Regions from separate parts of the Streptomyces sp. N35 genome, predicted to be linked through region 3. Evidence: predicted binding sites of a transcription regulator. Region 3 holds the regulator's gene; each other region holds the start of a gene.
The links. Region 3 encodes HrcA, which represses chaperone genes, less so after heat shock. Its sites were predicted from a motif close to TTNGCACTCNGNNNNNCNGAGTGCNAA; they were not measured.

Region 1 (2,265 bases), on a different contig from region 3:
CGACTCGGCGATGCCGTTCGCGATGTTCTTCGACGGCGGCCAGGCCGTCCACTACTCCGAGAACTTCGCGCAGAACGGCTACACCGGCGGCTCGTACGGCTGCGTGAACGTCCGCGACTACGAGGGCATCAAGTGGCTGTTCGACAACCAGGTGAAGACGGGCGACAAGGTCGTCATCCACTGGTAGCGGCTCGGCAGCTGTCTTGAAAAGCGGCGGTGACTCCCTCAGCCTCCAAGGCACTCGTGGGAGTCGCCGCCGCTTCGGCATTGGCCGTAGCTGCCGTTGTACGTGGGGGCGGGCGCCGAGGGCTCGGGGCGGGCCCGGTCGTATTCCCCCGCCGCGCTCACGCAGACCGCCAGCACGGCGAGCAGCGCGAACGCGCCCTGGGTCCATGCGGTGATCCGCAGGCCGCCGCGCCAGAAGACGACGGTGAGCACGGTGAGCGTGATGCACACGGCGCCGAACATCACGACCGGCGTCCAGTCCATCGGTGGTGCCGAGGGAGCGGCGGCCGGGATCTCGGCGCCCGGTACCGCCTTGCCTGCGTCCGCGTCCTCCACGCCGCGTCCCAGGCCCCGCAGCGCGGCCCAGAGCGCTGCGGCGGCGAGGGCCACGATGTCGGCGATGACCATGAGCAGTGCGATCAGGGCGTCGGCGCAGCCGTCGCGGCGTTCCGTGTCAGCGGGCATCTCCGTACGGTCACCCTGGAACCCGGCGCTCCGCCGGCGCGTTCACCGATCGAGACCAGGGTGCCGCCCGCCCGTGACCGGGCCGTACGGCGCCGTGACCGGGTCGGGGGCATTCACCTCAGCGCGAAACCGGACCCCTCATTGGCACTCCGCTTGACCGAGTGCTAATCGCGGTCATAGTCTCGGGCCTGGCACTCCCCACTGGAGAGTGCCAACACAGCGACGGGCAGGTCCGGCACCCGCGACGACGGATCCACCTGGTCGCCACCTCAGACAGATTCATCCCCGAGATCTCCGAAGGGGGAGGTCGGATCGTGACGACCACCAGCTCCAAGGTTGCCATCAAGCCGCTCGAGGACCGCATCGTGGTCCAGCCGCTCGACGCCGAGCAGACCACGGCCTCTGGCCTGGTCATCCCGGACACCGCGAAGGAGAAGCCCCAGGAGGGCGTCGTCCTCGCCGTGGGCCCGGGCCGCTTCGAGAACGGCGAGCGTCTGCCGCTCGACGTGAAGACCGGCGACATCGTGCTGTACAGCAAGTACGGCGGCACCGAGGTGAAGTACAACGGCGAGGAGTACCTCGTCCTCTCGGCTCGCGACGTGCTCGCGATCGTCGAGAAGTAATTCACCAGTTTTGCTTTGACCTGCGCCCCTGGCCCCCGCTGAATTCATTCATTGCCGGGCGGTCAGGGGCGCAGTTCATTTTTTTCGAGAGGACAGAGAAGCTCCATGGCGAAGATCCTGAAGTTCGACGAGGACGCCCGTCGCGCCCTCGAGCGTGGCGTCAACAAGCTTGCCGACACGGTCAAGGTGACGATCGGCCCCAAGGGCCGCAACGTCGTCATCGACAAGAAGTTCGGCGCCCCCACCATCACCAACGACGGTGTGACCATCGCCCGTGAGGTCGAGGTCGAGGACCCGTACGAGAACCTCGGTGCGCAGCTGGTGAAGGAGGTGGCGACCAAGACCAACGACATCGCGGGTGACGGTACGACCACCGCCACCGTGCTCGCCCAGGCGCTCGTACGCGAGGGCCTGCGCAACGTCGCCGCCGGTGCTTCCCCGGCCCTTCTGAAGAAGGGCATCGACGCCGCCGTCAAGGCCGTGTCCGAGGAGCTCCTCGCGACCGCGCGTCCGATCGAGGAGAAGTCCGACATCGCCGCCGTGGCCGCGCTGTCCGCCCAGGACAAGCAGATCGGCGAGCTCATCGCCGAGGCCATGGACAAGGTCGGCAAGGACGGTGTCATCACCGTCGAGGAGTCCAACACCTTCGGTCTGGAGCTCGACTTCACCGAGGGCATGGCCTTCGACAAGGGCTACCTGTCCCCGTACTTCGTCACCGACCAGGAGCGTATGGAGGCCGTCCTCGACGACCCGTACATCCTGATCAACCAGGGCAAGATCTCCTCGATCCAGGACATGCTCCCGCTCCTGGAGAAGGTCATCCAGGCCGGCGGCTCGCGTCCGCTCCTGATCATCGCCGAGGACGTCGAGGGCGAGGCCCTGTCGACCCTGGTCGTGAACAAGATCCGCGGCACGTTCAACGCCGTGGCCGTCAAGGCCCCCGGCTTCGGCG
Region 2 (2,265 bases), on a different contig from region 3:
TCAAGACCCTCGACGCGGTCGCCGACAGCGGTGCGACCGCGACCATCCGCCCGAACCTGGACGCGTTCCGCGCCGCGGGTCTCGCGAGCTGACCCCACTGCTTCCCTGAGAAAGGCCTGAGTCCCATGAGCGTGAACGTCCGCATCCCCACCATCCTGCGCACCTACACCGGCGGCAAGGCCGAGGTCGCCGCCGAGGGCACGACCCTCGCCGAGGTCATCGCCGACCTGGAGAAGAACCACACCGGGATCTCCGCCCGCGTCCTCGACGACCAGGGCAAGCTGCGCCGCTTCGTGAACGTCTACGTGAACGACGACGACGTGCGCTTCGAGCAGGGTCTTCAGACGGCCACCCCGGACGGGGCCGGCGTCTCGATCATCCCGGCCGTCGCCGGAGGCTGACCATCGAGCACAGCGCGGCCGGCTGATCGCGCTTTTTCTCTCCGACGAGTTGCCCTCTCCGCGCTGGAAGCGGAGGGGGCAATTCTGCATGGTTGAGAGAGGTACAGTTGGGAATGCTGTTTCGCCCTTTTCCCCGGGTGCGGCGAGAGTGTGCCGGGAGCATATGAGAACTCCCCGCGTACAAGGACAAGAACTGGCCTTCCTGTGCGCACCGTTCGCACGATTCACGCCCTTTGTCTGGCCCGACTTGCCCTGAACTCCGGTGAATTCTCCGTAAATTACCGATCGCCCGTGCCCAGAATTCTCGTCCGATTGACCTGTTGCAGACGGCAGTTGGACAGATACATTCAGCGGCGGTCGACGCGTTCCGGCGCACACCACCCCCACCTGTCGGGGGGTGAGTTCTGACCCGGGTCCGCGAAGTGCGGATTCGTGCAAGGGCCAGTAATAGGGGAGTTAGGCATGGCTCAGGGCACCGTCAAGTGGTTCAACGCGGAGAAGGGCTACGGCTTCATCGCGGTCGACGGTGGTGCGGATGTATTCGTCCACTACAGCGCGATTCAGATGGACGGTTACCGCACCCTTGAAGAGGGCCAGCGGGTCGAGTTCGAGATCTCGCAGGGTCAGAAGGGGCCGCAGGCGGACATGGTCCGTGTGGCTGGCTGATCGCGCCGGAGCAGTCTGCAACGACGTGATGAAGGGTCCGCATCCCGGAGACGGGGTGCGGGCCCTTCTGTTTGTGCGCGGGGTGCTCGGGGTGCGCGAGCAGGAGCGCGTGGGGTGCCCGATCCTCGGGAGCCGCTTGCACTCGGCATAGGCGAGTGCTAATCATTGGCGTTAGCACTCTCCCAGTGAGAGTGACAAGAACTTGGATCGAGTAGGTGAGGTCCACAGGCCGGGTGGGGCAAGGAACCACAAGGGCTGAGGGCCGTCCGTCGCGGGCGCCGACACGATCCGGAGCAATCCACCCCTGTCCGGGAGGACCACTTCACATGGCCAAGATCATCGCGTTCGACGAGGAGGCACGGCGCGGTCTCGAGCGCGGGATGAACCAGCTCGCCGACGCCGTCAAGGTCACCCTCGGCCCCAAGGGCCGCAACGTCGTCCTCGAGAAGAAGTGGGGCGCCCCCACGATCACCAACGATGGTGTTTCCATCGCCAAGGAGATCGAGCTCGAGGACCCGTACGAGAAGATCGGCGCCGAGCTGGTCAAGGAAGTCGCCAAGAAGACGGACGACGTCGCCGGCGACGGTACGACCACCGCCACCGTTCTCGCCCAGGCGCTCGTCCGCGAGGGCCTGCGCAACGTGGCCGCCGGTGCCAACCCGATGGCCCTCAAGCGCGGCATCGAGAAGGCCGTCGAGGCCGTCTCCGGTGCGCTGCTCGACCAGGCCAAGGAGGTCGAGACCAAGGAGCAGATCGCTTCGACCGCCTCCATCTCCGCCGCCGACACCCAGATCGGCGAGCTCATCGCCGAGGCGATGGACAAGGTCGGCAAGGAAGGCGTCATCACGGTCGAGGAGGCCCAGACCTTCGGTCTGGAGCTGGAGCTCACCGAGGGCATGCGCTTCGACAAGGGCTACATCTCGGCGTACTTCGCGACCGACATGGAGCGCATGGAGGCCGTCCTCGAGGACCCGTACATCCTCATCGCCAACTCGAAGATCGGGTCCGTCAAGGACCTGCTCCCGCTCCTCGAGAAGGTCATGCAGTCCGGCAAGCCGCTGCTGATCATCGCCGAGGACGTCGAGGGCGAGGCGCTCTCCACCCTGGTCGTCAACAAGATCAAGGGCACCTTCCGCTCCGTGGCCGTCAAGGCCCCGGGCTTCGGCGACCGCCGCAAGGCGATGCTGAACGACATCGC
Region 3 (2,265 bases):
GGCCGCCGTCATCGGAATGGTCACCGTGCAGTGCAGATCGTCACCGCGCCGCTGGAACACCGGGTGCGGCAGCTCGTGGATCTCGACGTAGAGGTCACCGGCGGGACCGCCACCGGGACCCACCTCGCCCTCGCCGGCCAGCTGGATCCGCGTGCCGTTGTCGACACCGGCCGGGATCTTCACGGTCAGGGTGCGCCGCGACCGTACGCGGCCGTCACCGGCGCACTCCGGACACGGGGTCGGCACCACGGTCCCGAAGCCCTGGCACTGCGGGCACGGCCGCGAGGTCATGACCTGACCGAGGAAGGACCGCGTGACCTGCGAGACCTCACCGCGACCGCGGCACATGTCACAGGTCTGCGCGGAGGTGCCGGGGGCGGCTCCCTCGCCGGAACACGTCGTACAGACAATGGCCGTATCGACCTGAATGTCCTTCGTGGTCCCGAACGCGGCCTCGTCCAGCTCGACCTCGAGCCGGATCATGGCGTCCTGGCCACGGCGCGTACGGGAACGGGGCCCGCGCTGGGACGCCGTACCGAAGAACGCGTCCATGATGTCCGAGAAGTTCCCGAACCCGCCCTGTCCGAAGCCGCCCGCGCCACCGCCGCCGGAGGCCGACAAGGGGTCTCCGCCGAGGTCGTAGACCTGCTTCTTCTGCGGGTCGGAGAGCACCTCGTAGGCGGCGTTGATCTCCTTGAACCGCTCCTGGGTCTTCGGGTCCGGATTCACATCCGGGTGCAGCTCGCGAGCGAGCCTGCGGAAGGCCTTCTTGATCTCGTCCTGGGAAGCGTCGCGGCGCACGCCGAGTACGGCGTAATAGTCCGTGGCCACTTACGACTCCGCCAGGATCTGTCCGACGTAACGTGCCACTGCGCGTACTGCTCCCATCGTTCCGGGGTAATCCATGCGGGTCGGTCCGACCACGCCGAGCTTGGCGACTGCTTCGCCGCCCGAACCGTAGCCGACCGAGACGACCGACGTGGAGTTGAGCCCCTCGTGGACGTTCTCATGCCCGATACGTACGGTCATGCCCGGGTCCTTGGCCTCGCCGAGCAGCTTGAGGAGCACGACCTGCTCCTCGAGCGCTTCGAGCACCGGCCGGATCACGAGCGGGAAATCATGCCCGAAGCGCGTCAGATTGGCGGTGCCGCCGATCATCAACCGCTCTTCGGACTCCTCGACAAGTGTTTCGAGGAGCGTGGCGAGCACGGTCGCCACCGTCCCCTGATCGTCCCGGTCGAAGGACTCGGGCAGATCCTGGACGAGCTGCGGCACGTCGGAGAACCGGCGTCCCGCCACTCTGCTGTTGAGCCGTGCTCTGAGGTCCGCGAGCGAGGTCTCGCCGAACGGCGCCGGGCAGTCGACGTGCCGCTGCTCGACCCGCCCCGTGTCCGTGATCACCACGAGCATCAGCCGCGCGGGAGCGAGCGAGAGCAGTTCCACATGCCGCACCGTGGACCGGGTCAGGGACGGGTACTGCACGACGGCGACCTGCCGGGTGAGCTGCGCGAGCAGCCGCACGGTACGTCCGACGACGTCGTCGAGGTCGACGGCACCGTCCAGGAAGTTCTGGATGGCCCGCCGCTCCGGAGCCGACAGCGGTTTGACGCCGGCCAGCTTGTCGACGAAGAGCCGGTAGCCCTTGTCGGTCGGGATCCGCCCGGCGCTCGTATGAGGCTGGGCGATGAACCCCTCGTCCTCGAGCGCGGCCATGTCATTGCGTACGGTCGCGGGCGAGACCCCGAGCTTGTGCCGCTCGGTGAGCGCCTTGGAGCCGACCGGCTCCTCGGTGCCGACATAGTCCTGGACGATGGCGCGCAGCACCTCGAGCCTGCGTTCACTGAGCATCCGCGCACCTCCAGCTGTCGTTCCCGAACCGGCCGTCTGGCACTCATGGCGTACGAGTGCCAGCAAAGCTTCTGGTCAGTGTACGGCCGTCGGGTAGCGCCCTAGCAAGGCCGACCACCCTAAGAGCCTGCGAACGAACCCTCGCCTGCGGGACGGTGCCCGGCACGCACGCTCGCTGCGTTGCCGAACCGCCCTAGTGGCTCTGATGCGGTTAGCGTCACGGTATGACCTTCAGTTGGGAAGAGTTCGGCTGGGAAGAGCTTGGCGACGGCATCGGCCGCAGGCGGCTCCCCGTGTGGGACGCGACCGTGGCACTCGTCGCCGGACCGTCCGGCGCGCTGCTCTTCGACACCGGTTCGTCGCTGCGCGAGGGGGCCGAGATCCGCACACAGGTCCAGGCGTTGCTCGGCGGCCGGC

Region 1: groES (co-chaperone GroES) is a predicted target of HrcA. The motif match lies at 832-858, and genes of this name have one in related genera.
Region 2: groL (chaperonin GroEL) is a predicted target of HrcA. The motif match lies at 1,239-1,265, and genes of this name have one in related genera.

Annotation. Positions count from the first base shown of each region.
Region 1 is NZ_JAEIMH010000012.1:109,220-111,484, forward strand. Features, by position in the region: gene JAO81_RS09755 (peptidoglycan-binding protein) at 1-187, shown strand, start outside; gene JAO81_RS09760 (DUF6234 family protein) at 226-690, opposite strand; gene groES (co-chaperone GroES) at 1,005-1,313, shown strand; partial or broken gene groL (chaperonin GroEL) at 1,419-2,265, shown strand, end outside.
Region 2 is NZ_JAEIMH010000107.1:17,715-19,979, forward strand. Features, by position in the region: gene thrC (threonine synthase) at 1-92, shown strand, start outside; gene JAO81_RS37025 (MoaD/ThiS family protein) at 126-401, shown strand; gene JAO81_RS37030 (cold-shock protein) at 864-1,067, shown strand; gene groL (chaperonin GroEL) at 1,394-2,265, shown strand, end outside.
Region 3 is NZ_JAEIMH010000085.1:2,299-4,563, forward strand. Features, by position in the region: gene dnaJ (molecular chaperone DnaJ) at 1-831, opposite strand, end outside; gene hrcA (heat-inducible transcriptional repressor HrcA) at 832-1,848, opposite strand; gene JAO81_RS33690 (MBL fold metallo-hydrolase) at 2,073-2,265, shown strand, end outside.